2 regions of the Shewanella sp. BJSY2023SW007 genome follow, and region 2 is predicted to be linked to the other one. Evidence: predicted binding sites of a transcription regulator. Region 2 holds the regulator's gene; the other holds the start of a gene.

Region 1 (10,970 bases), on a different contig from region 2:
AAACAGTCTTCACACCGCCTTATCCTGGTTAACCTGGCAGGCGGTTTAAGGTTGTCACTATTTGCCGGCTCCTATTCGGTAGCCGCTGCTGATATATTACTGGGCTATCTGGCGGAAAGGGGCTGATAGCTCAGCGTTATACACTATGTTTAACAAGAGTCTATTTTACGTTTAACAAGAGTTTATTTTACGCCGTGAGTTTAGCTTGTTGTTAGCCAGCAGTGTTTTATCCGGCGCTCGCTGATGGATGAATTTTATGTAAATTCGCGCCGAGTTACTTGTGTAACATTATGGCTAATGCTTAAATAACAAGATTAATTTTTGACCTGTAATCAGTTGGTTGTCTTCAGTCGCCTGATGTACTTCGGCATTGATTGCCCAAGAGGGTGTGCCTGACAGAGGCTCTGCTGTTGCAGAGATACAAGGATATAGTCAGAGAGGCAGATTTATGCCGGATAGCAAGACACTCAGGACTTTTCGCAGCCGCATTCTGTTTCAAATAGCTGTTCCCTTGATCATTATCATGACTGTGATCTCAGGGATCACCGGCTGGTATAACTATCAGGATGAAGAAAAGGCCTTCTTTACCGATCTGGCCGAAAAAGCCGACTTTGCTGCCAAGCGGCTCGAATTTGAATTGTCTTTGGCGCAGCGCAATACCCAAACTCTGGCCTACAGCCTGGGGCATCTTGAGTCATTCGAGCGCCTGCAGCAAGCTGACGATCTTTATCAACTGCTTAAAGACAGATTGCAGCGCAACCCCAATTTTTATGGCAGCGCCATTGCCTTTCAGCCCGGATTTCTGCCCGGGCAAAAACGCTTCGCGCCCTATGCTTTTCGCCAGGATCTTTCTATTGCGATTATGGACATAGGTCAGGAAGCCTATGATTACACCAGCGGCGAATGGGGATGGTGGACCGAGGCGCTTAAGCATCCTGACGGTTATTGGGCTCCTCCTTATTTCGACGAGGGGGCCGGCAATGCCTTGATGATCACCTTCTCACAGCCTTTTGGCAGTGAAGCAGCACCTTTGGGAGTCATAACCACAGATCTGGCGCTTTCCAGCTTGCCGATTCGCTTGGGAATCGATCCCAAAAAGCTGTTGGTGTTGGATAACCAGGGGCGGCTCATCTATCACCCGGACAATAACCTTAGCCGCAATGCCAAATTGGAAGATTGGCTCGTCAATACCGCCGCTGGAAAGGAAGCGGCACAACATATCTACGCCGCCGACACTCCTGAAGTAGCACTGAGTGACCTCAATGGTGTGCAGTACCTTGCCAGTGTTGCCAGAGTGGCGCCACTGGAATGGCGGGTGTTGGTGATTACCCCACAAAAACAGTTGTTACGCGCTTTCCTTCAGGATTTCAGCTCGTTAACAATCAACCTGTTGTTGTTGGCCATATTGTTGCTGGTGACCAGTTACTGGAGTGCCAAGCGTCTCACCCAGCCCCTGGAGCAGTTGGAAGCCGGGATAGTGGATTTCAGCAAGGGATTGATAAAACGTTTACAAAAGCCTGAAGGCGTAGTGCGGGAAATTGCGACTCTCAGCAATAAATTCAATGAGATGGCTGAAATCCTCGAGGAGAGAGAACAGGCACTGCTCGACTCCCGAGGCAACAGATTTGCCAAGCTTATCGACGGCATGAGTGACAAGTCCTTCTATTGCTCTATGGATCCTTACGGTGCGATAGTGCAGGCCAGCGATGGGGTGGAGAAGGTGTTGGGCATCTCCCCAGAGGTGCTCAGGCGCAAGTATCAACGGCTCTTTTCCAGCAACAGCATCAACGAAGCAAATTGGCAGTATATGGAACAGGCGCTGGCCGGCGAGTCTGTGCCGCCGCATCAGGTGGAGTTGGCCGATGCCGAAGGTGGGCTGAGACGTTTGGATCTGTTTATGCAGCCCTTACTCGATGAGGAAGGCAAGTTGATTTCGGTGGAGATGCTGTTCAACGATGTTACCGAGCAGTTTTCCGCCGCGGCCTGGTCCAACGCAGTGCTGGAAGCGGCGCCAGAGGCGATGCTGATTGTCGATGAAAATGGCATGCTGGTGTTCTCCAACAGCCGTTGTCAGGAGCTGTTCGGCTATAACGCCGAGGAGATGCTCAAGCTCAACATAGATCAATTGTTGCCGGAAGTGGATCGTTTGCAGCATGCGGCCAAGCGTCATACCTTTGTGACTGACGGTAAGGATCGCATGATGGCCAAGGGCAAGGCGCTGCAGGCACTCAAGTGTAATGGCTCCCAGTTTCCGGTGCAGATAGGTTTGAGCCTGTTACCGGCCGATCATAAGGGCAAACGCCAGGTAGCAGCATCGATTCGGGATCTGACCGAGCAACTGGCGGTAGAGCGTAAAATTCGCGAGAGCGAGAGCCGTTTTCGCGGTCTGGTATCCAATATCCCCGGCGCCGTTTATCGTACCAGGGTCGATGAACAGTGGACCATGGAGTATGTCAGCGACAATATCACAGAGATAAGCGGTTATCCGGCCTGGCATTTCATCGACAGCAAGAAGCGCAGTTATGGCTCCCTGGTCATAGATGAAGACAAGCAGCTGTGTACTGACACCATAAACTCGGCTCTGGCCGAGCAGCAAGCCTTTGATGTTGAGTATCGCATTCGCCACCGGGATGGCAGCGTGCGTTGGATCCATGAAAAGGGTAAGGCCAGTTACGACGAAGATGGGAATCCTCTCTGGTTCGATGGTAGCCTCAACGACATTACCGACAGCAAGCTGGCTCAGGAAAAGATGGAGCAGTCGCGGGAGCAACTGGAAACCATCACTGAGTCTGTGCCCAGTACTGTGTATCAACTGTTTTGGCAAGGCCCGCAGCAACGCAGATTCACCTTCCTTTCCAGTGCAGCCATTGCCACTTTGGGCCACCACAAGAATGAGGTAATGGCCGATTTTGAACTGGTGGCCGAGCGGATCGTTACTGAAGATAGAGACAGTATTATTCGGCTGCTTTCCGGTGAAGGGGGGCTGCAGTGGATCAAAGAGTTTCGCTACCGTCATCCTTCCGGCGAGGTACGTTGGCTTGAGGCCGGTGCCAAAGGCAGTAAACAGCAGGATGGCATGCTTTGGAACGGTTATCTGACCGATATCAGCGGCCGTAAAAAGATGGAAACCGAGCTGGCTCAGAGTGAGGCCCATTTCCGCGCCCTGTTTGATAACGCAGGCATAGGCATAGTCAATCTGGATGATCGCGGCACCATAATGGATTGTAACGGCCAATTCTGCAGTGATATGGGAATGAGCGCCGAACAGCTTAAACGTCGCTCGTTTGCCGAACTGATGCTGCCGGAAGACAGAAGCAAAGTCAGCGAGTTGTACGAGTGCCTGCAGCAGAGTGACGATCACAGTGTCAGCGGCGAGTGGCGCCTGCTCAGTGCCTCGGGCGAGCCTATGTGGATGGCTGTCAACGCTTCTGAAATTGAGGAAGAAGGTGATCGTGAACGCTCAGTGGTCATGAGCATTGCCAATATTACCCGCTTGAAACTCTTGTCCAATGAGCTGATGACGGCCAAAGATGAAGCCGATGCCGCCAACAAGGCCAAGAGCGACTTTCTTGCCAATATGTCCCACGAGATACGCACCCCGATGAATGCCATTATCGGTATGTCACAACTGTGCCTGCAGACCAAACTGGATAACAAACAGCGTAACTATGTGGAAAAAATTGAACGGGCGTCGCAATCCCTGCTGGGGATCATCAATGACATTCTCGACTTCTCCAAGATTGAGGCCGGCAAGCTGGATATCGAAGTGGTGCCGTTCCAGCTCGACAGTATTTTGGAAGATCTCGGGGATATGTTCTCGGAACGTGCCGCTGATAAACAATTGGAGCTGTTGTTTGCCGTGGCCCCTGGTGTGCCCAGTTATCTGGAAGGGGACCCGCTGCGCCTCAGTCAGGTGTTGATTAACCTGATGAACAACGCCATTAAATTTACCGAGCGTGGCGAAGTGATGCTGTCGATAACTGAGCTTAGCCGCGAGCAGGATGAAGTGATCCTGAGATTCGCAGTGCGCGACAGTGGTATAGGTCTGACGGCCGAGCAGCAGGCCAGGTTGTTTAAGTCTTTCAGCCAGGCAGACACCTCAACCACCCGTAAATACGGTGGTACCGGGCTTGGGCTGGCGATTTCCAAACAGCTGGTGGAACTGATGGAGGGTGAAATCGGTGTCGAGAGCCAGTTTGGCAACGGCAGTTGCTTCTTCTTTACCGTGCGGCTCAAAGTGGCGGAAAACGACAAGCTGAATGTCGAGCAGGAACTGGAAGGTATGCCCATTCTGGTGGTCGATGACAACGGCACCGCCAGAGATATCTTGCGCACTACGCTCGAGAGCATGGGCTTTGCCGTCGACTGTGCCCGCAGCGGCATGGAGGCGCTGGATAAGGTGAAGCGCAAGCCCTACAAGATGGCCCTGATCGATTGGAAAATGCCTGAGATGGACGGTATGGAAACTGCCCGGCAAATATTGCAGCTAAAGGAGCCGCCGCTGATCCTCATGGTATCGGCCCACGCCAACAGTGACTTTATCGAACAGTTGGAGCAACTCGGGATCAACGGCTATATCACCAAGCCGGTCAGTGCCTCCAGATTACTCGACGGCATTATGTTGGCGCTTGGACGTCAGGGGCATATTCCCGTCAGGCGCAAGGTACTGGATCTCGAATCGCTGCAACTGGCGGCTCTTGTTGGCAAACGCGTGCTGCTGGTGGAAGACAATGAGATGAATCAGGAGGTGGCGACCGAGTTTCTCGAGCAGGTAGGCATAGACTTGTCTATCGCAGAAAACGGCCAGATAGCGCTGGAGAAGCTGGCGCAGCAGCAGTTTGATCTTGTGCTGATGGACTGCCAGATGCCAGTAATGGACGGCTATCAGGCCACAGAGGCGCTGCGCAAGATGCCAGGGCTTGAGCAGTTACCTGTGGTCGCCATGACGGCCAATGCCATGGCCGGCGATAAGGAGATGTGCCTGAGGGCCGGCATGAATGATCACATTGCCAAGCCGATAGAAGTCAGCCTCTTGTATCAGGTGTTGTTGCAGTATCTGGGAGGGGGACAAGCCCCAGTTGCAGGGAATAATAACACAGGTATGGCCGATGGAGATGATTCTGAGGATCTGGTGAGCTGGCCGGAACAAGAGAGCCTGGATATCGACCGGGGACTACAACTGGTGCAGCATTCCGAGCGCCTCTATCGACGTATCCTCGAGCGTTTCCTAGGTAGTCAGGGCAACGTCGGCAAACGTATTCGCAAGGCGCTCAAGGAGCAACAGCAGGAAGAAGCGGTCAGGGTGGCGCATACCCTAAAGGGGCTGGCCGGTAATCTCTGCTCTGAGCCTTTGGTGGAAGAGGCGCGGCAATTGGAAGCCAAGTTGGCAGCCGGCGAAGAGTGTGAGCAAGAGTTGCAGGCAGTGGAAAAGCGGGTCGCCGTTATTGTCGACGCCATTGCGGACTGGATGGGGGATAAGCCGCAAAGCGCTTCTCAGACGGAAGCTGATGCCGCCGAGGAGATGGATACCGAGACGCTTAAAACCGCTTTGGAGCAACTGCAAAGCAGTCTGGAAGATGCTGATGCCGAAGCCGTCGTCCAACTGGAAGCATTGAGTCGCCGGGTGAGTAAACCGCTGTGGCAGCGCTTGAAACCTGTCAGCAGCATGGTTGGCAGCTATCAGTTTGATGATGCTGCCGATCTTGTCCGCGAGCTGCAGCAAGAGCTGAACGAGACTGAGTGACCCTGGCTATACTCAATAGGTAATGTGGGTCACAGGATATACCAGTGACGTCCAAGAGCGATGCGGAACCTGGAGTAAGAGGGAGATTGAGATGGAAAAAGCCACTGTACTGGTGGTGGATGATACACCGGAGAATATTGATATTCTGCTCGGGATCCTCGGCGATGACTATAAGCTCAAGGTGGCGATAGATGGCCCAAGAGCCTTGGCGTTGGCGCAGAAGAATCCTCCGGATCTAATCCTCCTGGATGTGATGATGCCGGGTATGAATGGCTATGAGGTCTGTAAGCGTCTCAAGCAAGAGCCTATGACTTGCCATATTCCGGTGATCTTTGTCACCGCTCTCTCTGAAGTGGCCGATGAGACCCAGGGGTTTGATTTGGGAGCCGTCGACTACATCACCAAACCTGTCAGTGCCCCGATAGTTAAGGCGCGGGTACGTAACCATCTGGCCCTCTATGATCAGCAGCGCTTGCTGGAACAACAGGTGCGTGAACGCACCCACGAGCTGGAACAGACCCGTTTCGAGATCATTCGTCGCCTGGGCCGCGCTGCCGAATACAAGGATAACGAAACCGGCTTACACGTTATTCGCATGAGCCACTACGCCAAGCTACTGGCGCAGCAGGCCCAGTTGCCGGAACACTTTTGTGAACTACTCTATAACGCGGCGCCCATGCATGATATCGGCAAGATAGGTACGCCGGACGCAGTGCTGAAAAAGCCGGCCAAGCTGGATGCCGAAGAGTGGAGAATCATGCAACAACACGCCGAAATCGGCGCCGAGATTATTGGTGAACATCCGGATCCTCTGCTGCAGATGTCCCGGAGGATAGCACTGACCCACCACGAAAAGTGGGATGGCTCAGGTTATCCCAGTGGGTTGAAAGGCGAAGATATTCCCATTGAGGGGCGAATCGTCGCCATTGCCGATGTCTTCGATGCCCTGACTTCGATTCGACCTTACAAGAAGGCTTGGAGCATAGAAGATACCATGGCGCTACTGGAGTCAGAGTCGGGGAAACACTTTGATCCTGAACTGGTGGAGTTCTTCAAACAGATATTGCCCCAGGTGATTGAGGTGCGTGATACCCATATGGAAACCGAGTCCGGCACCGAATAGCAACAAACTGCGGATAAAAATAAAGGCGCCGACGGCGCCTTTATTGGGTCATTCATTGTTACTCCTGCTCTTCCAGAGAGTAGGGCAGAGGCAGTACTGTCAGTTCGCTGTTTTCATCATCGGCGATGCGGAATTTGGCGCCGACTTCTGTGTCATTGGCCAGCACTGCAGTCAGCAGCAACTCGCCATTTCGTTGGACGGCTTCAATAATGCTGCCGCCCCTACGAAAACCGCCATCCAGAGCCTTCTCCAGCGTGGTTTCAGGAGTGATATCGACAGTGGCTTTACCTTTGAGAATATAAAGTGCCCGCTTGTTGCCGCCGCGATACTTCATTCGGGCGACGGTTTCCTGGCCCATGTAGCAACCCTTGGTGAAACTGATGCCATTAATGGCCTGCAAGTTGCACATTTGCGGTACAAATTGACCCATGAGTGCTGCCGGCAGGTTAGGGTAGGCGGCGAGGATTTCCAGCTCTTGCCAGGCACTGGCATCGACTAGTAGCTGTTGCTGACACAAGGCCTCGGCCTCGGCCTTGGGCAGTACCAGAATAAAGCTCTCGCCATCTTGCAGCACTACGCCGCCTTCGATGACGCTGACTTGTTGTTCGGCGTTGAAGCCCGGGAGCTGCTCTGCCAGCCAAGTGGCAGCCTTGGTCCCGGCAACACCCAAGAGGCTGTAATCGTCACTGACATCGACCAGTTCGGCCTTACTGAATACCGCATACTTCTTCAATTGCGGCAAGTCAGCTGCCAGGGTATCTCTTGGCATCATCAATATCAGGGCATCACCCAGAGTAAAGGTTCTGAAGCTTGAAAGCATCTTGCCTTTGGGGTCGCAGTGAGCGCCCCAACGCCACTGCTCTGTCGTGAGAGAGCTGATATCTGTGGTGACCTGACCGTGGATAAAGCTGCGGCCCTGTTCACCGGTAACGGCAAGTAGACCCAAGTGAGAGAGGCGGGAAATAAGCAGATCCGGAATGCCGGCATCCAGAGGCCAATCGGGCTGTGAAACGCAAATGCTCATAACAAGATCCTGAGATTGAAGGCATTAAGAGATCTGCGATTGTAGCGGATTTGACAGAAATAAACAGGGCGCCAAGGGTAATAAGGCGCCCTGTGAAAATCAGAACAGCAATCGGGTGCGGATAGTGCCTTCGATAGACTTGAGTTCTGTTAGTGCTTCTTCCGCCTGAGTGGTATCCACTTCCATCACCACATAACCTATGGTCGGTGTGGTTTGCAGGTACTGGGCTGAAATGTTGATGCCTTTCTCCGAGAACGCCTGGTTAATCTTGATCAGAATACCGGGGCGGTTATGGTGAATATGCAGCAGTCGGGAGGCATCTTTATGCTGCGGAAGCGATACTTCCGGGAAGTTAACTGCCGACAGGGTAGAGCCGTTGTCTGAGTATTTGGCCAGTTTGCCGGCAACTTCAATACCTATGTTTTCCTGGGCTTCTTCTGTGCTGCCACCTATGTGTGGGGTTAACAGCACATTGTCCAGACCGCGCAGCGGGCTTTGGAATTCGTCAGTATTGGACTTGGGCTCAACCGGGAAAACGTCAATAGCGGCGCCGGCCAACTGTTGCTCTTTGAGGGCGACAGCCAGAGCGTCGATATCTACCACTGTGCCGCGGGAAGCATTGATCAGTATGCTGCCCTTGCGCATCATCGCCAGTTCGGCCTGGGCAATCATCTCTTTGGTCTGAGGTGTTTCGGGCACATGCAGGCTGACCACATCGGCCTGAGACAGTAGTTGCTCCATGGAGTGAACCTGCTGGGCGTTACCCAGCGGCAGCTTATCTTCGATATCGAAGAAGATCACTTTCATCCCTAAGGTTTCGGCAAGGATCCCAAGCTGGGTGCCGATATGACCATAACCTATGACCCCAAGGGTCTTGCCACGGGCTTCGAAGCTGCCATTGGCGCTCTTGAGCCAGCCACCACGATGGGCCAGGGCGTTGCGCTGCGGAATACCGCGCAGCAACATGATGATTTCACCGAGTACCAGTTCGGCCACGCTGCGGGTATTGGAGAAGGGCGCGTTGAATACTGGAATACCCAGTTGCTCGGCCGCCTTGAGATCGACCTGGTTGGTACCGATACAGAAACATCCTATGGCAACCAGCTTTTCAGCTCGTTGCAAGACTTCTTGGGTCAGTTGGGTACGGGAGCGGATTCCGACGAAATGGGCATCTTTGATCGACTGCTGCAGTTCAGCGCCGGAAAGTGATGCCTTATGATACTCGATATTGGTGTAGCCAGCCCTTTCCAGCACATCAACGGCTGATTGGTGGACGCCTTCCAACAACAGGATTTTAATTTTATCCTTGTCCAGCGAGTGTTTCGCCATGATATAGGTACCCTCTTGATTATTAACTAATGTACGTATGCTATGATATTTTCGCTCATGCCCAACCAAAGTAGCACTTTTTTCAGATGAAGTGGAGGGCTAGATGGCTAAAGTATTTTTCCCTAATTGAGAACAATCACTGGCATAAGGAAAGTGGCTTGAAAAACACAATTATCTGGCTGGTCATTTATTTTGCGGTACTTATTTGGTCGGCCATTGCCCCCAAAGATGATTTCACTTGGTGGCTGGAAGCGCTGCCGGGTATGTTGGCACTGCCGATATTGTTTTTTACCCGCAAACGTTTTCCGTTGACCCCGCTGCTTTATGGCCTGATCTTGGTGCATTGCCTGATACTGTTTGTCGGCGCCCACTACACTTATGCCGAGGTGCCGCTGTTCGATACTTTGGCACAGTGGATGGGCTCTGAGCGCAATAACTACGATAAGTTGGGTCATTTGGCGCAAGGGTTTATCCCGGCAATGATTGCCAGGGAGATACTGCTGCGTAATCAAGCGGTGAAACCTGGTGCCTGGTGTGCTTTTCTGGTCAGTTGTTTTGCCTTGGCCTTATCGGCCTTCTATGAACTGATTGAATGGTGGGTCGCCGTTGCCACCGGAACCGGCGCCGAGGCTTTTCTCGGCACCCAAGGTTACGTCTGGGATACCCAGTCGGATATGCTAATGGCCCTTGTCGGTGCTATCGCTGCCTTGTTCTTCTTATCCTCATTTCATGACCGTCAACTGCGGCATTTAGGCATAGATTGACAGTTGGAACAAAGAGTTTTGGATACACTCTTTACAATCTTTTGTCAGAAAAGTCGTTAAAGATTGTTAGAATAATACTTTATGGTGATGAAAACCGGACACTATCTGGTCAGAATCGTCTGATGCTTTTTGTGTAGTAGCGCTTAAAGTGATTAAGGAAGCTATCCCTTTAGGGATATAAGCAAGACTTTTCAGGGAGAAGAGTAAAAATGAGTAGTATCAATGAGTTGGTTTTTATAAATCAAATAGCCGCCCCTTGTCATTTGGCCATACTGGCCGAGTCCATCGGTCTTAAGACCCGTATAGTACGCCATCCGGAGCAGCTGGAACCGCAGAAGAGTGATAGTACTTTTTATCTAATCTCTCAGAAGGGGGCTGCGCTGGATAATAAGGGGATCCCTTTATTGGCCAGTCGTCTGGTTTCTCACGTTCCAGTCGCTCTTTATCAAGTCAACAGAGGGTCACTGGATCAGGAATCGGCTATGTTGCTGGGGATCCGCGGAGTGCTCTACTCAGATCAGCGTATCGATCTTATGCTTACTGGTCTGCGCAAGATGGTGGCCGATGAGCTCTGGTACGACAGAACCCTTATCAGCAAGATGTTCCGTAAGTTGGTCAAAACTCTGGATACAGGCAATGAGATGTCGGCCGATACAGTTTCCATGCTGCAGATGTTGACCCGGCGTGAGCGAACCATTATTCAACTGGTTTCCAGCGGCGCCAGGAATAAAGAGATAGCCCAGCGTCTGTGTATTAGCGAACATACGGTTAAGGCGCATATCTCATCGATCTTCCGCAAGACCCAGTCTCGTAATCGAGTCGAGTTGTTACGTTGGGCCCAGACTTACCAAAGTCACTTCGATCTCATCAGTTGATTTGTCGCTGGATTTAGCTTGAACTTGGCCCCGAATGGGGCTTGTTTATGCTTTGATGGCTTTTATGTAAGCCAAGTTAGTGGAAAATTCCTCTCAGAGTGCGGCAGTCACC
Region 2 (10,970 bases):
GTGAGGCGTTGATATCCAGCGCCGTATCCACCACGGGCAATAGCGAATAGGCGTTGCCGTCCAGCACTTCATCCACCTTTACAGGTGCACCCACGGGCGTGCCCGAACCTGTGTATTCATAGTCGTAGTAGAGCCCCGCCAGCTTGATAAACATCCTGGGGTTGATGTCGAAGATGTAGTAGGCCTCGGCCACATGGCCGCGGGTGGCCAGCTTGCTGCCGACCGGGTCGTCCTGGGCCTGGGTGAAGGGCGTCCAGTACTTGGAGCCATAGTTGTATTCCAGACCGAACTTGCCGTAAGGCGCCGGGATCTGCATGCCGATATAGATGCCGTAACCATCGTGGGAGGTATCGGACTCGGCGCTGGATGGCACCAGCAGCAGTTCATCGCCACTGCTGTTGAGCTCTGCCTGGAACACGGCGTCGGTCAACATGCCGCCGAACATGCCGGCGTTGCCGTTGCTCTCGCCGCGGGTCCAGCCGAAGGAGGCAAACAGCTTGAGATCGTCATCGGACTCATAGGCATAGCCCAGGCCGCCCAGGTACATGTCGCCTATGACCCCGCTGGGTTGCACCCGGGTAACAAAGTTGAAGTTGTCGAATTTCTGCAGATCGCTGTAGAGGGTGGGGGCGAAAATCCCGGCCAACTCGTTGGGGAAGGCCATGGTGCCCTTGAAACCGTCGTTGATATCCCGCGCGGCAAACAGGGTCAGCTGCAGGAAGTGGTTACCGTCGTTGATCACATCAATGTTGAAACCGCCCAGATGGGTGTCCTTGCTGACGGTATCGCCATAGAGCTCGCCATTGCCCCATTGGGACTCAAAGCCCTGACCGTAACAGAAACGCACCACTTGGCCTTCTATCCCGGTGAGCTCTCCAAGCTTGTAGCCCAGAGTGGCGCCGTCAAAGTTGAAGTTGACCAGGTGCCCGGAAGGGGTGCCGCCACGTTTTTCATTTTCCCGGTAGTGGCTCGGCGGACCATAGGTGGAGGGGCGACGGCCGACAGACAGATAAAACTCGCTGCCGCCGATGTTTTTCCAGTCAAAGTAGGCGCGCTCGACCCGCAGCCAGTCGCCACTGGGGTTGCCTGAGTTGGTGCCGTCCATGGTGAAGGAACGCCAGGAATCAAACACCTGCACACCGGTGGAATCGCCCCAGTCCTTGAACATGGTCAGGCGTCCGGCAAAGCTGACGTTGTCCCACACCTTGGCCTTGAGATCGAGCCGCAGCCGAGTGGTGTAGAAGATGTCATTGTCTATGTCGCCACTGCGATAAGGCGCCAGCACATAGGGCATAACGCCCTGCAGTTGTCCCTGGGCAAAGGCGTTGGCCAGCTCAGGGTTGGCGGCCATCATCTTGCCAAGGGGCGAGGTGGGATCCATGGGGTTGCCCAGTTCGCCGGCCATGGCTTTGGCGCCGAAGTCGTTGAAGTCCATCTTGATCGCCGGATGCCAGGTGACATTGCCATAGTGCAGCGAGTGGGCTCGGGTGCGAAAGTCGCCGCTGATCTCCAGTCGATCGAGCGCCGTGTGCCGCTCTGTCTTGTCCACCCGGCTGTTGAGTATATCCAGCTCTTCGGTGATCTCCTGCAGTTGCTGTTTAAGCTCGTGGATCTTGGTGCTGTCATCCAGTTCCCCGGCCTGAAGCTGGGGGCTGCCGAGCAGAGCCAAACCCAGTGCCTGGGCCACCGCCAGTGCGATAAGAGTACGCATAGTTGATTCTCCTGACCGGCCTTGCCGGTCATTTTCAGGCAGCAAGCGGCCCTGGGGTAACCCCATACTTGGCTTGCAAGCCGTAAATTTAGTTAAGTGATTGGCGCCTATGCGCTCGGATCAACCGCAGGTCTGGGGTTGATCCGAGTCGGCGGCATGGTCGTACAGGAACTGTTGAATATCCTTGAGTTCCTGCTCAGTTAAAGGCTGAAACGCCTCGGGTTTGGCTTTGTGTTTGTCTCTGGCGAAGAATCTGTCCCATTGGCTCATGGTCTTGCTCATGGGAGTCAGTTCGCCGCCTATGCCAGCTTTGCTGTGACACTCTTTACAGACTTTTTTGTACAAGTGTTTGCCTTTCTTGGGGTTGCCGCCGTCGGCTGCGGTGGCGCCTGTGGCCAATGCACAGGCTAAAAGCAGAAGGCCGAGTTTGCTGCTGGTGTTCATCATCTATTCCTCTGGGTGACCGCCCGCTCCGTTAATGGGCTGTTATTTTATGTGTCCTTGCGGTTGTCAATTTAGCAATCCTGAGGTTTATCAGCTTTGAAGTAGATCACCTTCATGAAAATAATCTAATTGATAAAAATATCATTGAAATAAATCTAATTGATTTACCGTTTTTGTATTTATTTATTTAATTTTATTGTGTTTTTATTTTTTCCTCAGAAATCATCACTGTTGTTTTGGTTGATTTTATGAGCGTGATCGGCTTAACAGTTGTGAATATTTGTTGTCTCTAAAGTGGTTTTTGTTAACTGGTTTGGTGCTTGTGGTGGCTTTTTTTTAACGGCTAGAGGCTGGATTACCCTCACACTTTCATGTCCTTTCCGGCATCTTTGCGGGGCATGGATCACACTCACTCCCCCTATGTGGTTTACCACAATACCCACAGGAATTTAATGGGTAAACAATGAGCTCAAGCCGCTGTAGTCAAGCGGAATCCCATTCAAACAATAACCTGTGTGAGCGACCTTTCCCCAAGGGGAGAGGATGGAGGTAAACCATGATAGAGCTTGATAGGCGCACCTTTCTGAAAGGGGCTGGAGCCGGAGGGGCAACTTGTGCCCTGGCCGGAGTTCTGCCCGGTTCGCTGGCGGCTTTGGGGCGCAGCCCTCTGACCGGCAGTGCCACTGAAATTGCCAGTATGTGTGAGATGTGTTCGACCCGTTGCCCGATTTCGGCGCGGATAGTCGATGGCAAAAACGTCTTTATTTCTGGCAATAAAGAAGCCAAATCATTCGGCGGTAAGGTCTGTGCCCGTGGCGGCGCCGGCCTCAGTTTATTGTACGATCCACAAAGGATTGTCAAACCACTCAAGCGTGTCGGTGAGCGCGGCGAAGGCAAGTGGGCCGAAATCAGCTGGCAGGAAGCCTATCAAACCATCGCTACCAAGCTGAATCAAATCAAGGCCGACCATGGTCCTGAAGCCGTGGCATTTTCCTCCAAGTCAGGTTCGCTGTCCGGACACCTGTTCTATTTGGGTCAGGCTTACGGCAGCCCCAACTCCTTTACCCATAACACCACTTGCCCGGGCGGTTATGTGGTTGCCGCCAAGGCGATGTTCGGTACCAAGGTGAAGCGGGATCTCTCCAACTCCAAGTACATCATCAACTTCGGTCATAACCTCTATGAGGGGATCAATATGTCCGAAACCCGGGGAATGATGAAGGCCCAGGCTGACAAAGGCGCCAAGTTGGTGGTGTTTGAACCCAGGTTCTCTGTGGTGGCCGACAAGGCCGATGAGTGGTATGCCATTCGTCCCGGTTCGGATGTGGCCGTAGCCCTGGCGCTGTGCCATGTGCTGATTGCCGACAACCTTTATGACAAGGCCTTTATTGAGCGCTATGTTGTGGGTTTTGAAGAGTTTGCCGCTGAGGTTAAGGCCTACACCCCCGAATGGGCTGAGAAAATTTCCGACGTACCTGCCGCAGATATCCGCCGTATTGCTCACGAGTATGCCGCCGCGGCGCCCCATGCCGTGGTCGACTTTGGCCACAGATCTACCTTCACTCCGGAAGAATTCGATATGCGCCGGGCACTGTATGCCGCCAACGTACTGATCGGTAACCTGGAGCGTAAGGGTGGTCTCTACATGGGTAAGAAGGCCGGTGGTTACAACAAGTTTGCCGGTGAGACCGTGGCTCCTGAGCTGGGTAAGCCGGGCGTTAAACTGCCCAAGCCGCAAGCCAAACGTATCGACCAGATGGATGAGCAGTTTGCCATGGCCTGGTCCGGTGGTGGTATCTATCAGTCAATCATAGATGCAACCCTGGAAGCCAAGCCTTACCAACTGCGGGCCTGGGTTATGAGCCGTACCAACCCTATGCAGACCATGACTGACCGCGCCAAGGTGGTTGAGAGCCTGAAGAAGATGGAGTTTGTGGTTTCCTGTGATGTTTACATCAGTGAAACCGCCGCCTGGGCCGACATCATACTGCCTGAGTGTACTTATCTGGAGCGGGATGAAGAGGTGGCCGACAAGTCCGGCAAGAACCCGGCCTACTACCTGCGTCAGCAAGTGGTGGATGTGATTGGCGATGCCAAGCCTTCCTGGCAAATTTTCCGTGAACTGGGCATAGAGATGGGCCTGGAGCAGTACTATCCCTGGGAAAACATGGAAACCCTGCAATTCCTGCAGGTGAATAAAGACGCCCAGCTGCTACAGCACATCAAGGACAAGGGCTTTGTCAGCTACGGCAAACCGCTGATGCTGCGCGAACCCAAGATGGTGGCCGACTTTGTCGCCGCCTACCCCAACGCCAGAGCCATGGATGAAGATGGTACCTACGGCAGCGCGCTTAAGTTCAAGACCCCCAGCGGCAAGATTGAACTGACCTCCGCCAAGGTGGAAGGCATGGCGCCTGGACGCGGCACTATCGCTTATCGCGAAGTGACCCTGAAACAGCCGGATGAGCTCTACTTTATTCAGGGCAAGGTGGCGGTGCATACCAATGGCGCAACTCACAATGTGCCTATGCTGGCCAACCTGATGTCCGACAACGCCGTCTGGATCCACCCTGACACCGCCGCCAAGCATGGCATTGAGAATGGGGATGCCATTCGTCTCACGTCCAGTGTCGGCAGTGAAGAGGGCCACGCGCTGGTGACCAAGGGTATACGTCCCGACACTGTATTCGCCTACATGGGCTTTGGTTCCAAGAACAAGGAGCTGGCACGGGCGACCGGCAAGGGTGTGCATTGCGGCAACCTGCTGCCCAACGTGACTGCACCTGTGTGCGGTATGAACGTACACACCACAGGTGTGAAGCTGGAAAAGGCATAAGGGGAGGCGAAGATGACTAAAAGATATGTGATGGTGCACGACGAGAATAAGTGCATCGGCTGTCAGGCCTGTAACGTCGCCTGCCGCAGCGAAAACGGTGTACCTGAGAGCGTAACTCGCCTGCAGGTAAGGGTAGAAGGTCCATTCGGGGATGCGCCGCATCTGCACTTCAAGTATCACAGGGTTTCCTGTCAGCAGTGTGAAGATGCCCCTTGCGTTAAGGTCTGTCCTACCGGAGCGGCCTATGTGGGCGAGGACGGCATTATTTCCATCAAGGCAGATAAATGCGTTGGCTGTATGTACTGTGTGGCGGCCTGCCCCTACAAAGTGCGCTTTATGAACCCGGAAACCAAGGTAGCCGACAAGTGCAACTTCTGTAAGGACACCCGACTGGCGCGCGGCGAACAACCCGCCTGTGTGACCGTATGTCCTACCGATGCCCTGGTGTTCGGTGATGCCAATGAGGTCGGCAGCGAGGTGGCGACTCTGCTTAACACTCGCGTGACTTATCAGGACAAGACCCATCTGGGTACCAAGCCCAGAATCTACCGTATTCCTGTCAAGAGAGGGGGGATCCAATCATGAACAATACTTGGGGCGATATGACACAATACGACCCTGTAACCTGGAACTGGGTCATTGCGGTTTACCTCTTCTTGGCTGGGTTATCGGCAGGCAGTCTGCTGATTGGTATCGGGCTGCGTTGGGTGCAAAACAAGACAGAGGGTGACAGCGGTCTTCTCAAGGCGGCAGCCTTGATAGCGCCAGTGGCTATTTGTCTGGGGATGCTGTGTCTGGTGTTTGACCTGACCAAGCCGTTCCACTTCTGGCTGATCCTGATCAACTACAACCTGACATCTGTGATGTCCATCGGGGTGTTGGCGCTGCTGGCCTATATTCCGCTGACCTTTGCCTATGCGCTGGTCGTGCTGAAAGATGATCTCGGTAACTGGGGCCTGGGCTTTCTTAAAGGGATTGCAGAATCACTGACTGGCCTTCGCAAGACTATGGAAGTACTGCTGTTTGTGCTGGCGATTGTCGTGGGTGCTTACACAGGCTTCCTGATCTCCGCCATGAACGCTTACCCCATGCTGAACACTGCCGTATTACCGGCGCTGTTCCTGGTATCCGGCTTGTCGGCCGGTGCGGCCGCCAATGCGGTAGTGGCGCTGCTGCTGTTCAAGACAGACAAGCACTGCCCACAGCTGGGACGGATGCACGGTTTGGAATTGCCCATAATGGCGGCAGAAATCCTGTTCCTGTTCATGCTGTTCTGCGCGCTCTATTTCAAGGGCGGTGCAGCGGCGGCAGCGCTGGCATCACTGACAAGTGGCGTCTGGGCCAGCGTGTTCTGGATTGGGGTTGTGGGTATCGGCTTTGGTATCCCGCTGCTTTCAATGTTGTTGCTGCCTGCGAGTACCCGTCACACCAAGGGCGCTATGTTGGCGGTAGCCTGCTGTAGTCTGACCGGGGTGCTGGCACTTAGACACTTTATTCTCTATGCAGGTCAGAGCTATCTTGGTTAACAAGTACTTCTGAACCTGTTTGAGCCTCAGCCCGTATCATTTGGTACGGGCTTTTTTTGTATCTTGATACCATTGTGCCACTGAGATTTGGACTATCTTTAACCCATATAACTAACGTCTTGCGTCTGGTTACAGATAAAAGCAAGAGGGTGATGAGATGAAACTGAGTCTGTTGACACTGCTTACGACGGGGCTTGCCAGCACGCTGGCGTTGGCTGGGCAGGATGTTTATGAGGCCCGCGCCGATGCCATGGGCGGGGTTGCCGTGGCGGCCGGTAATCGTGAGGCGGCGGCCTTTTCCAATCCGGCCCTGCTGGCTTTGCCTTCGCGCCGCAGCAGTGACTTCAGTTTACTCATTCCCACCATAGGCGCCGATGGCGCCGATAAAGATCAGATGATCGACAAGTTTGACGCCCTGCAGGATAACTATGACGCCCTGGTCAATGCCATAGACGCCGCCGACACAGCGGCTATCGATGACTACCGCAAGCGCCTCAGTGGTGACTTGCAATCGCTGCAGGGCAATAGCGCTTACGTTAGTGCCGGTATCAATATGGCGTTGGTCCTGCCCTCGGATGGTTTTAGCTATGCCTTTGTGTTCAAGAGTTATCTCGATGCTCTGGGGATAGCCGAAATCGCCGCTGCGGATATTGATACCCTGGATAATCTGGATCCCAATAACCCGCCGGAAATCCAAGATTTGACCTCCCAGGGGCGAGTGGTGGCCGGGGCGGTTTCCGAGCTCGGGGTGGCTGTGAGCTATCCGCTATCTATCGTCAATATGCCGGTGACAGTGGGAGTCACTCCCAAGCTGCAACGGCTGGATAGTTTCAACTATGCCGTCAGCGCCAACAACTTCGATGCCGATGATTTCAATGATGATGATTATCGCAGTGATGACACAGGCTTTAACCTGGATCTTGGCCTGGCATTTCAGCCATTGGATGGTTTGGTTATCGGTGTCAGCGGTCGTAATCTTATCGAGCGGGACTTAAGCAGCATAGAGGCCGGCGGCGTGCAGCTTACCTATCAGGTGAAACCTATGGTTACCGCCGGGGTGGCCTATGACTGGGCAGCCTTTTCACTCAGCAGCGACTTGGATCTTACCGACAACGACAAGTTTGCCGAGCTTGAGGGCAGCCGCTATTGGCGTTTAGGCGGTGAATACCGGCCTACCGACTGGGTTGCTTTACGGCTCGGTTATCGCCAGGATCTCAATGATCACAGCGCTGATCTTTATTCACTCGGGACAGGGTTCGCCATAGGCAACAGTTTCCGGCTGGATCTCACCGGCATGTTTGGCAGCGATGACGCCATAGGCGGCGTGCTGCAAACCAGCTATCACTTCTAAAATTAACCGTTGATGAGCGCCAGGCTTGATTTGATGGTCAGCAACAGAGCGCTCAGGGCGCACAGCGCCAGCGTCAGAACTCGGGTCTTCTCTTTATCCACCCGGCCCACCAAGCGGCCAGCCAGCAGAAAACCGAGAAATACCGCAGGCAGCAGCAACAGCGACAGCCATAAGTGTCTCAAGGTCAAGAGGCCAAAACAGCCGAGAATAATCAAGGCTATCAAGGAGCTGAAGATAAAGAAGGCCGACAGCGCTGCGCGGAACTGACTGGCATCCTTACCCGCCAGCAGCAGAGCCATCGGCGGTCCACCTATGGCGGCCACGGTGCCGAATATCCCGGAAAATATCCCGGCAATAAACAGGCTGAGGCGGTTGATCTTGATGCTGTACTTTCTAAGGCTGAGGAATACGGCTACGGCCACAATCAGGGCTATGGTCAAGCCCATAATCGGTTGCGGTGCCAGCAACAGCAGGGTGGCACCAATCAGGCCGCCGGGGAGCCTTCCCAGCAAGGCATATTGCAAGCCGTTGAATTCCAGGTGGCCGCGCTCGCGTATCAGTGTCAGCAGGGCGATGGAAAACCCCATGGCGATAACAGGAGCGGGAACCAGCTCCGGATCGACGATATACAATAAGGGAGTGGCTACCACTGCCAGGCCAAAGCCTATCAGCGACTGGGTCAGGGCACCGGTAAATATGATCAGGGATGCCAGCAACAGGGTGACGGGATCTATCAATGACAGCATTCGCAAGCTCCCAAAAGAAAAGGATCGCGCAGCGATCCTTGTTCAACAATAAGATAATTCAGAGGAATAAGACACTTATTCCATGTCTTCCCATTCAATGCCCATGGCATCCATCATGCGTTTGGCTTCTTCCGGGATGCTGTCTGGTTTGTCTTTGGACAAATCCTCATCATTGGGCAGTGGCTGGCCGGTATAGGCATGCAGGAAGGCTTCGCACAACAGTTCGCTGTTTGTGGCGTGCCGCAGGTTGTTTACCTGGCGCCGGGTGCGCTCATCGGTCAATACTTTCAGTACCTTCAACGGAATAGAGACAGTGATTTTTTTCACTTGCTCATTCTTCTTGCCGTGTTCGGCATAAGGGCTGATGTATTCGCCATTCCATTCAGTCATTGATTCACCTGTGATCTCACTAATTCGCAGCAGATTTTAAACCCTTACAGGATACAGTCAAATGATTGCCTGCAAAATCTGTGCAATATGAACAGAAATCCATACATTTGGACGTCCAAACGTCTTGATGCCTATTGACGGCTGGATGGTCATTGGTTAGATTTAGACGTCCAGACATCTTTGTGGTGTCGAACTTCAGCATTCAGGAGTCGATTATGACAGAGCGGCGATTAGCAACCACAGCGGTCCGGCAGGGCATCGAATCAGACAGCCAGCACGGGGCCGTGGTGCCACCCATCTATCTGTCGACCAACTATGCCTTTGATAGCCACACTCAGCCAAGAGCCTTTGATTACAGCCGCTCGGGTAATCCTACCCGCTCCATTCTGGGGGATGCCTTGGGGGAGCTGGAGCAGGGCTGCAGTGCGGCAATAACCGCTACCGGTATGGCGGCCATTACTCTGGTAGTCAACCTGCTGGGGCCGGATGACCTCTTGTTGGTGCCCCATGACTGTTATGGCGGTAGCTATAGGCTGTTCACCAATCTGGCCGCCAAGGGCCAGTTTCGTTTGCAGGTTTTGGATCAAACCGACCCGCAAGCACTCGCCGCTGCCCTGGCGCAAAAGCCGCGCATGGTGTGGCTCGAGACGCCATCCAATCCGCTGCTGCGGGTAGTGGATATTACCGCCATTGCCGAGGCGGCCCACCAGCAGGGGGCATTGGTGGTGGTCGACAACACCTTTTTATCGCCGGCGCTGCAACAGCCTTTGCTGTTGGGGGCCGACATAGTGGTGCACTCGACCACTAAATACATCAATGGCCACAGCGATGTGGTAGGCGGCGCCGTGATTGCCAAAGATCCTGAACTGGCAGAGCAATTGCACTGGTGGTCCAACACGCTCGGGCTGAGCGGTGGCGCCTTCGACAGCTACCTGACCCTGCGTGGCTTGCGTACTCTGGCGCTGAGGATCCGCGAGCATCAGGCCAATGCCGAGCGCATAGTGGCGCTGCTGAGCCAGAGTCCCGTGGTAGACAAAGTTTACTATCCGGGGCTTAAGAGTCACCCAGGTCATGAGATTGCCGCCAGGCAGCAGAGTGGCTTTGGCGCTATGCTGAGTTTTGAACTCAAGGGTGATGAGGCGCAGGTGGTTGCCTTCCTCGGCGCGCTCAAGCTGTTTTCCGTGGCCGAGAGCCTGGGAGGGGTTGAGAGCCTGGTGGCCGTGCCCGCCACCATGACCCACAGAGCCATGGCGAGTGAGGCTCGCGCCGAAGCCGGTATTAAAGACACGCTTATCCGCTTGTCTGTGGGTATAGAAGATGGCCGGGATCTGCTGGACGATATCGCCGCCGGATTGGCGGCAGCCGCAAACTGTTGAATTGAAGGAGCTTGAGATGGCACGTTGTCACCTACATAAGTTTGGCGGTTCCAGTCTCGCCGATGCCGATTGCTACCGACGGGTCGCCCATATTTTGCTAACCCATGGTCATGCCGATGATCTTGTGGTGGTTTCCGCTGCCGGCAAGAGTACCAATTTTCTCTATAAACTGCTGAACCTGAAGGAATCTGGCGCTCTGTGGCAGGAAGAGCTACAGGTGCTTGTCGGTTATCAGCAGAATCTGATTGAACAGCTGCTGGGCAATGAACAGGCACGTCAACTGCGGGAGCGTCTGTCTACAGATAAGGCGCAACTGGCCAGTTTATTGTCCTTGCCTGAACTCAGCGAATACCAATGCAATCAGGTGGTGGGTTTCGGCGAACGCTGGTCGGCCAGACTGATGGCGGCGCTGCTGCGGGAGTCCGGTGTTGCCGCTTCCCATGTGGATGCCCGCAGTTTATTGATTGCCGATGAGGGCGCAGTACCCAGGATTCGCCTCGATGAGTCCCGTGAAAGGGTGCAGCGGCTGCTGGCCGAGCATCCCGATGAGCGCCTGGTGATCACCGGCTTTATCTGCGCCAATAGCCAAG

The links. The regulator MetJ, encoded in region 2, represses methionine synthesis genes. The targets are predictions, from matches to a motif close to TAGACGTCTAGACGTCTA.
Region 1: the regulator MetJ is predicted to act here: its motif matches at 9,312-9,329, upstream of serA (phosphoglycerate dehydrogenase).

What each region holds. Positions count from the first base shown of each region.
Region 1 covers NZ_JBKORL010000030.1:464-11,433, reverse strand. The annotation lists gene ACMHXE_RS06150 (PAS domain S-box protein) at 449-5,743, shown strand; gene ACMHXE_RS06145 (HD domain-containing phosphohydrolase) at 5,835-6,866, shown strand; gene ygfZ (tRNA-modifying protein YgfZ) at 6,925-7,890, opposite strand; gene serA (phosphoglycerate dehydrogenase) at 7,990-9,219, opposite strand; gene ACMHXE_RS06130 (DUF2238 domain-containing protein) at 9,378-9,983, shown strand; gene ACMHXE_RS06125 (helix-turn-helix transcriptional regulator) at 10,193-10,858, shown strand.
Region 2 covers NZ_JBKORL010000038.1:2,161-13,130, reverse strand. The annotation lists gene ACMHXE_RS07100 (DUF3373 domain-containing protein) at 1-1,711, opposite strand, end outside; gene ACMHXE_RS07095 (c-type cytochrome) at 1,832-2,158, opposite strand; gene phsA (thiosulfate reductase PhsA) at 2,712-4,991, shown strand; gene ACMHXE_RS07085 (4Fe-4S dicluster domain-containing protein) at 5,004-5,576, shown strand; gene nrfD (NrfD/PsrC family molybdoenzyme membrane anchor subunit) at 5,573-6,517, shown strand; gene ACMHXE_RS07075 (conjugal transfer protein TraF) at 6,675-7,868, shown strand; gene ACMHXE_RS07070 (sulfite exporter TauE/SafE family protein) at 7,871-8,614, opposite strand; gene metJ (met regulon transcriptional regulator MetJ) at 8,690-9,004, opposite strand; gene metB (cystathionine gamma-synthase) at 9,220-10,380, shown strand; gene ACMHXE_RS07055 (bifunctional aspartate kinase/homoserine dehydrogenase II) at 10,397-10,970, shown strand, end outside.